2 regions of the Paenibacillus sp. FSL K6-2524 genome follow, and region 2 is predicted to be linked to the other one. Evidence: a T-box and tRNA genes for the amino acid it is inferred to sense, from the RefSeq annotation. Region 2 holds a T-box; the other holds one or more tRNA genes.
The links. A T-box is a leader RNA that pairs with one kind of tRNA and senses whether it is charged. The one in region 2 lies ahead of NST85_RS22925 (valine--tRNA ligase), so its partner is inferred to be a tRNA-Val.

Region 1 (4,432 bases), 720 kb from region 2:
CTTGATGAAATTGATGCTATTCTTATTACACATATTCACGGAGATCATGTTGGCGGGCTAGAAGAACTCGCTTTTCGCATGAAATACGTTGTCGGACGTAAGCCTGTTCTCTATATAGCTGACAAGCTGGTAAGTCCACTCTGGGACAACACACTAAGGGGTGGAATGGAGCAGGATGAGTCCACTTCATTAGAAGATTTCTTCGAAGTTAGATTGTTGACGGAGGGTCAATCTACCCCATTGTGCAATGACCTCACCGTAGAACTAATTCAAACTCCTCACATTCCGGGAAAAGCTAGCTACTCACTATATATTAACGACGAAGTGTTCTACAGTGCGGATATGATATTCCAACCTGACTTGTTGAAACATCTGGTCTATGAACGAGGTTGCCGCAAAATAGCTCATGAAGTGCAACTTACCGGAAAAGGTGAGGTACATACAACGCTTCAAGAGCTACTCTCCTTGCCAACCGAAATCCAAGAGAAGATTTCCCTCATGCATTACGGTGATGAAATGGAAATGTACGCTCGGGAAATTGGGGAAATGAATTTTCTGCAACAACATAAAATTTATACCCTATAGGTAGATTATGTCCTTGCTCTAACGCAAAAAAAAGCAGGCCCAGATTTCAATCTGAGCGCCTGCTTACTACAATACGAGTTATATTTATTGAAAATTGGGTAACGCATCAAGATTGTTACTTGGATCTCCATCGGCGTCACCACGAATATACATTTCCCCATCTCTACCCTTAAACACATTTACACCGGCGATCGCTCCGGCATTTACTTCCTGCAAGGCTTGTTCATAATCCAAGATTCGTCCACTGGAAGTTTTGAATGATGTTAAATCACCATCTCCATTTTTCTGAACCGCGATAAATGTTTCTCTGGTGTTAGGTCCCATTCTATATCACATCTCCTCAGTTCTTGATGTCCCTGTTAGGGATGATTATAGTTTGTCCTATATTCATATTTCTATTTATTATTAAAGCGGTTTTTCCATCCGTACGTGAGGAATACCAGCGTCATCGAATGGCTCAGTAGATATTGTCTCGTAACCGATCTTCTGGTAGAACGGCTCAGCTTGGCACTGTGCGTCGAGAACGGACTTACTTAATCCTAGTTCACGAGCGAGCTCCTCCAAGGCCAAAAGCAGTATTTTACCGATACCTTGAGAACGAAATGCTTTATGAACAGCAATTCTCTGCATTTTAGCTGAATTGTCCTTATAATAGGTCAGTCTTCCTGTAGCAGCATACGTACCATCTTGCTCTATCAACACATGATGCACATCAGGACTGATCACATCATATTCGTCAATCTCCAGATCAATGGGTACCATTTGCTCCTTTACAAACACTTCCTTGCGAATATCCAGGCAATGCTCTAATTGTTCTTCATTTTTTACATGTATAATTATAGCGGCAGTCATTGATATTGATTCCTCCCATGTTGTCTTTTCGTAAGCTCGAATTGCATCATTATACAAAAAATTGGTAGTCATGTATAGTTGAATTAAATTGAAAACTAAGTATATTGAAACCGTAAAAAGAGGAGTTGTCCGAACAATGGTCCTTGGAATTACGATCGCTGCCGCTGTATTAATTACTGTTATATTAATCATATTAATGTACTATACAACAAAAAAAGGCTATTCTCGCAAATGGGACGAAGACTAATCAAGCTTAGAGCGCGCTATTCTTTAGAGTAAATGTCATCTATTATACCTGGGCCATATACTCCATTCGAAACTGAGGGACCGGACCACGATGATTTACTTACTTGTCGCTGCAGAGTTTCAGGGTCAGGCGATAAGTTACACCCACTTACTACTAATAGCGAAGTAATTCCTATGATTAGAACTAGTCTTCTAGGAATAGACTCCTGCGTTAACAATCGAAATTGTTTGTCGTTTCGCATCCTTACAACTCAACCCACTTTCCGTTTATCGTCGTATGATTCATTGTTGTCTCGTGGGGGTCGCTTTATACGCATCAAACTATGATAAAAACGCTTAAAATAGTTTGACATTCCCCTCCCATCCTGCTAATATAAATTTTACATTCGCTATATTCATGATCTGCTAGCTCAGCGGGAGAGCACTATCTTGACAGGGTAGGGGCCAGTGGTTCGATCCCACTGCAGATCATACTAAAAAACCCTTGAGGCCATTGGCCTCAGGGGTTTTTGTTTGTTTATGTGAAATTGACTTTGTTGAGGATTTGAGGGTGGTTTGGGGACGGAATTTCCAAAGTGTCATCATGGAAAAAGCCCCACCGGTCGAAGTCGGTAGAGCTTTATACAAACAATTCATTTCATAGTTACCGTAAGCAGGCTCTTGATACGATCACAAGCAATATGAACAAAACTAAAATTACTCCGGTTGATGTCCCTATTCCACAACAAACAGGTTTTGGTCTACCACACTCTCCAAACCCTCCAACTATACCGTTCATGTGTATCCTCCTTATGTTTAACTTAGTGTTTAGCTCACATCTCATCCTATTCTAACGTCTACTATTCGACCTGGTTCATTGTACCGCTGTAGTCTTTTTCACTGCCTAAATTATCAGCGCTTGTACTAGACCAAAATCAAGCTAAAGAACAACGATCTTCATTGGAATCAAACCTTCACTTTTAACCCACGGATAAAATAGTCCAGTTTAAGCAAAATAACTAAACATGTTGTGGTTTGCAATTTTAAAAATGGAGGATAAAGCACTGATGCTCAAACTTAAAACATTGTTGATATTATCCGTAACAGTAGCATTATATGGGGGTTATGCTGATGCGCATCCAGCTTCACAACTTAGAGACAGGAGCTTTTATGAGGAACGCGGTGATATCGTATGGGAAGTTCCGACTGAAAAAAAGACGATCGCCTTTACATTCGATGATGGTCCTGATCAAAGGCAAACACCAAAAATTCTAGACGTGTTAGAACAATATCAGGCCAAAGCCACCTTCTTCGTCGTTGGAGATCGAGTTGATCGTTTTCCTGAAATTGTTCGAATGGAACTAAGTAAAGGACATGAAATTGGCAACCATTCTTATCATCACCCTTCCTTCCAGAATCTAGGTAGAGACAGTATCCTGTCTGAATTGACGAAGACGCAACAAGCGATTAGCCAGGCGACTGGTCAAACAGCGGTACTATTTCGTCCACCTGGAGGATCCTACAATCAAAACATTATTAATATCTCCAAGGAAAATAATCTACAGTTGATCTTATGGTCATGGCATCAGGATACAAAAGATTGGAAGGCTCCTGGGGTACAAAGGATAGTCAATAAAGTGCTAAATAATGTTCGGAATGGTGACATTATTCTTATGCATGATTATGTATACAATAGCTCACAAACCTCAGAAGCACTAAAGATCATATTACCTGAACTGCAAAAACGGGGGTATTCATTTGTAACCGTGTCACAACTGCTATCCCAAAAATCCGATCAAGATCACCACATCAAAGTAACTCAATAATTTCCATGCCTTAAACTCAATTGCTACTCTTAAAGGTGCGAATATAAAGGGATGATCCTCCATAGTGAGGGTCATCCCTTTTTTCAGATAACATACTTACTATACTTTTATATTGACTAAGTAACAGAAATTCACTACAATTCAGTAGAATCCAATATAGACAGGTGATATATAATGAACAAAACCAAAACATCTTACCGCATATTATTATTTTATAAATTTGTACCCATTTCTGATCCGGCAATATTTACGGCAGAGCACTTGCAATATTGCAAAAATCTTGGAGTTAAAGGACGTATTCTTATCGCCTCCGAGGGGATTAACGGAACCGTATCGGGAACAGTAGAACAAACCGAACGTTACATGAACGATCTTCGCTCCAATCCACTGTTTGCAGACATTGTATTTAAGATAGATGAAGCGGAAGAACACGCATTCAAGAAAATATTTGTAAGGCACAAAGAGGAACTGGTTACATTCCGATATGAACATGAGCTTGATCCCAATAAACTGAGTGGTAAGCGATTATCCCCCAACGAATTCTATGAACAATTGCAAGAAGACGATGTCATAGTCATTGATGGACGCAACGATTATGAATATGAAATTGGCCATTTCCGTGGAGCCATTCGCCCTGATGTGGAATCTTTCCGTGAATTCCCAGATTGGATTCGGCAAAATATGAGCCAATATAAAGACAAAAAAGTATTAACTTATTGTACAGGTGGAATCCGTTGTGAGAAATTGACCGGATTTCTTATGAATGAAGGCTTTTCGGATGTCGCACAGCTTGAGGGTGGAATTGTAACTTACGGTAAAGACCCCGAAACTAAGGGACGGCTATTTGACGGAAAATGTTATGTGTTCGACGAACGCATCTCCGTACCAATTAATCAAACCAACGAAGACATCGTTATTGCAAGCTGTCACCATTGTGGGGTAAC
Region 2 (4,432 bases):
GCGTCCATATGAGTCATGTAGGACATCCATTGGTTGGAGATTCAATATACGGAGGAAGTACAGCCTTAATTCCTCATCAAGCGCTTCACGGTGAGAAGCTCTCCTTCAGGCATCCATTAAGTGGAGAAATGATTGATGTGGTGGATCCGTGGCCTAGCGCTATGACCATTTTACACGAGCAATTACAGGGCTAAGAAACATAGGAGAGAGATACGTAAAAATAAGGCATGCACTCTTTTTTTAAGCATATAAATAAAACGAGCGATGATTTGGATCATGAACAGCTATGGATGAAAAATCATGTTTGGATATGCTGAAAGGAGGTAATTGCTCTTGGTTGATCAATCCTACGGACTGCGATTCGATATTTATGAACGCGTTCATTTATCGGATGATGTAATTGGTATTGATGAGTTGGAGGAGATTGAACTTTACCCGAAAATTCAGGTCATTCCCGGTGAAGAGTACGCCGCGCTTCGCGGGCATTTGCTGTTGTCGGGGTTATACCGCGGGGAGGGGGAAACTCGCGAATTAGAGCACTGGATTCCAGTGGAAATCACGATTCCGCTCAGTCGAGTGAATCGGCTGGAGGATATCGCAGTAGAAATTGAGAATTTCGATGTTGATCTTCTTAGCGCCCGCAGTTTGAATATCACAGGCGTTCTATCGCTGCAAGGAATTGAGACCTCCTCTTTGGTGACGGAGAGGCGCGAGTGGGGAGGAAGGGAATTTACTGCCGAACATGATACGGTGCAGGATAACCGGAGTGATGCGGAAATTCCGCAGTTTGGTTTGACAGAAGAGTCCTCTGAAGGTCGGGATACGGACGAGCAGGAAGACGCTGAAGAAGTTTTGTCGTGGACAGAGGATTCCTCCGAGTTGTTGTCACCGACACTATGGGCGGACAAGGAATATGGAGTTCCTGAATCAGTGGAAGTGGTAGCAGAACCGGAGTATACCCCTGAATCGAATAGTAACGTTTGGTTCAAAGAGAAAGTTTTTACTACCTCTAGAGTGAATCAAACTGCTGAAGTAGCGGAAATTGCGCAAGCAGCGGAACAACATCAGCATGAACAGGTTTCCGCTGATTTGGGACCTGAGGATGCTATTCCTGTTGATGCAGAGGTACAGTTCGAGACGACAGAAGATGTACAAGAAGACTTGGAAGCTGTTGCATCGGTGCAAGTAGAAGAGAAGAAAGAACTAAAAATTGCAGTAGGTAGTAAAAAAGGTAGCGATGAAGAACAAGAAAATAGTTTTGGTATAACTAAACTATTGCCCTCCAAACGAATAGGTAGTGAAGTTGAAGCCTTGGTAGAAGAGGAAGAAATATTAGCTGAATCTAGTACGGAACCTAGAGACACCGAGGAAGTATACTGGAAAAACTTGTTCATCGGAAATGTAGATGAGAAGACTCCTTTTCGCAAAGTGAAGCTCGTCATTGTTCAACGTGAAGAGACGCTCGATGATATCGCCCAACGATACCATCTTAGTAACCGGGAGCTTCAACTTTATAATCGTTTGTCCGAACAGATTATATCAGAAGGTCAAGTGCTCTACATCCCATAATATAAGGTCTCCTGCGCTACGGATGCGCAGGTTTTTTTATTTTTAAGCTCGTCAATTATACAGGAAAGTCGTTATATTGACTCTCGGACCTATCCAAGTTATGATGTTATAGATGAATTTAGGATATCTTATTAAAGACTTGGAACGGGAAGAGTAGGCAGTAAACCCTTCAGAGAGCGGAATTGTATCGCTGAAAGATTCCGTAGGATGTAGCTGATCGAAGTCGCCCGGGAGTCGCCTGTTTGAGCATTATAAGTTAGAACGGGCCGGCAAGCAGCCGTTATCTGCATTGAGTGTCACGAATCTATATCCGTTATCCCTGAGGAAGGCGGAGATTTATGCGTGAAACAAAGGTGGTACCGCGAAAGTAAAGCCTTTCGTCCTTTGAGACGAGGGCTTTTTGTGTTTTCTACCAAAGTGAAGTAATGCAGGCACCCCATCCTCAGGATTAGCTCAATTTTGCCAAGATACGCTTAAATGTAACGGAGGTTGAATAATAATGACAGAGAAAAATGAGCAGCAAACTTCGGCTGATATGCCGACAACGTATGATCCAAAAGCAGCAGAGCAGAAATGGTACCGCTATTGGCAGGAAGGTAACTTCTTTAAAGCAGGGCAAAGACCTGATGCCAAGCCTTATACGATCGTTATCCCGCCTCCAAACGTAACGGGTATGCTGCATATCGGACATGCCATGGATTTTACGTTACAGGATATTTTAATTCGTACGAAAAGGATGCAGGGTTATGATGCTCTTTGGCTACCAGGTTCAGACCATGCTGGGATTGCCACGCAGACGAAAGTAGAGCAAAAGCTGCGGGAACAGGGTCTTACGCGCTATGATCTAGGACGTGAGAAATTCTTAGAAAAAGTGTGGGAATGGAAAGATCAATATGCCGATACGATTCGTGATCAGTGGGCAAAAATGGGGCTTTCCCTTGACTATTCACGTGAACGATTCACGCTCGACGAGGGTCTATCTCAAGCGGTTCGTAAAGTATTTGTTAAGCTACATGAAAAAGGGCTGATTTACCGGGGCAAGTATATTATTAACTGGGATCCAGCAGCTCGTACGGCAATTTCTGATATTGAAGTTGAGTACAAAGAGGTTAACGGCCATCTGTACCATCTGCAATATCCACTCAAGGATGGATCCGGCTATATTACTGTTGCAACGACACGTCCTGAGACGATGCTCGGAGATACGGCTGTGGCAGTTCATCCTGAGGATGAGCGATACCGTCATTTGATTGGTAAATCGTTGATTTTGCCAATTATTGAACGTGAAATTCCGATTATTGCGGATGAATATGTAGAAAAGGATTTCGGAAGTGGTGCTGTTAAGATTACTCCGGCGCATGATCCTAACGACTTTGAAGTTGGGCTACGTCACGATCTTCCGCAGATCACAGTTATGGATGAGAGCGGAACGATGAACGGGGCTGCAGGCAAATACCAAGGCTTAGATCGCAGCGAGTGTCGTACCTTGATTGTGAAGGACCTTCAAGAAATGGGAGTTCTGATCAAGATAGAAGATCATGTTCATCAAGTAGGTCATAGTGAACGCTCCGGTGCTGTCGTGGAGCCGTATTTGTCAACACAATGGTTCGTAAAGATGAAGCCATTAGCTGAAGCCGCTATTGCCGCTCAAAAGAGTGGGAAAGGCGTTAATTTCATTCCGGATCGGTTTGAAAAAATATATTTACAATGGATTGAGAATGTTCGAGACTGGTGTATTTCACGTCAATTGTGGTGGGGTCATCGGATTCCAGCTTGGTACAGTGAATCAACTGGAGAAATGGTAGTAGCTCATAGTGAGGAAGAAGCTCGCGAGAAATTAGGCAAGGATGATCTGAGACAAGATAATGATGTTTTGGATACATGGTTCAGCTCAGCATTGTGGCCCTTCTCTACACTCGGTTGGCCGGATGAGAACAGTGAAGATTTCAAACGGTTTTTCCCAACGGATGTGCTCGTTACTGGGTACGATATCATCTATTTCTGGGTAGCTCGTATGATCTTTACGGCGCTCGAATTTACAGATGAAATTCCATTCAAAGATGTGCTTATGCATGGTCTTGTTCGTGATAGCGAAGGCCGGAAGATGTCTAAGTCACTTGGTAACGGTGTTGATCCGATTGAGGTTATCGACCAATATGGTGCGGATGCTATGCGTTATATGATTTCGACAGGTAGTACACCAGGTCAGGATTTGCGCTTTCGCTGGGAACGTGTAGAGCAGTCCCGTAATTTCGCCAACAAAATATGGAATGCTTCTCGTTTTGCGCTCATGAATTTAGAAGGAGTAACCTACGACGATATCGATATCAGTGGTGATCTTTCTACCTCGGATCGTTGGATTTTACACCGCTTTAATGAGACGGCTCGTGAAGTAACTCGTCTAATTGATGCGTATGACTTCGGTGAAACTGGACGTGTACTTTACAACTTTATCTGGGATGATCTATGCGACTGGTACATTGAGTTCGCTAAGTTGTCCTTCTACGGTGAAGATGCGGATGCTAAACGGAAGACTCAATCCGTTCTTGCGTATGTGCTTGACCGTACGTTGCGGTTGATCCACCCGTTCATGCCGTTTATTTCCGAGGAAATATGGCAGCATTTGCCGCATTCTGGCGAGACGATTACGCTTGCTGAGTGGCCACAGTATGATCCAGCACTTGAAGCGCCAGATGCTGTTCAGGAGATGAACCTTCTGATCGACATAATTCGTTCTGTACGGAATATCCGTGCTGAAGTGAACGTGCCTATGAGTAAGAAAATCGAGCTACTTGTGAAACCAGGATCTGAAGAACTACTGGATATCCTTGTCCGTAACGGTCATTATATCCGTCGTTTCTGT

Region 1: it encodes a tRNA-Val, which carries the amino acid that the T-box ahead of NST85_RS22925 (valine--tRNA ligase) is inferred to sense. The anticodon was not compared.

The regions. Positions count from the first base shown of each region.
Region 1 is NZ_JBBOSP010000001.1:4,238,838-4,243,269, forward strand. It holds gene NST85_RS19525 (MBL fold metallo-hydrolase) at 1-585, shown strand, start outside; gene NST85_RS19530 (DUF3892 domain-containing protein) at 670-909, opposite strand; gene NST85_RS19535 (GNAT family N-acetyltransferase) at 991-1,437, opposite strand; gene NST85_RS19540 (hypothetical protein) at 1,701-1,925, opposite strand; tRNA gene NST85_RS19545 (tRNA-Val) at 2,083-2,154, shown strand; gene NST85_RS29365 (YjcZ family sporulation protein) at 2,327-2,461, opposite strand; gene NST85_RS19550 (polysaccharide deacetylase family protein) at 2,730-3,488, shown strand; gene trhO (oxygen-dependent tRNA uridine(34) hydroxylase TrhO) at 3,663-4,432, shown strand, end outside.
Region 2 is NZ_JBBOSP010000001.1:4,960,185-4,964,616, reverse strand. It holds gene NST85_RS22935 (RluA family pseudouridine synthase) at 1-194, shown strand, start outside; gene NST85_RS22930 (LysM peptidoglycan-binding domain-containing protein) at 334-1,569, shown strand; T-box leader at 1,701-1,957, shown strand; gene NST85_RS22925 (valine--tRNA ligase) at 2,069-4,432, shown strand, end outside.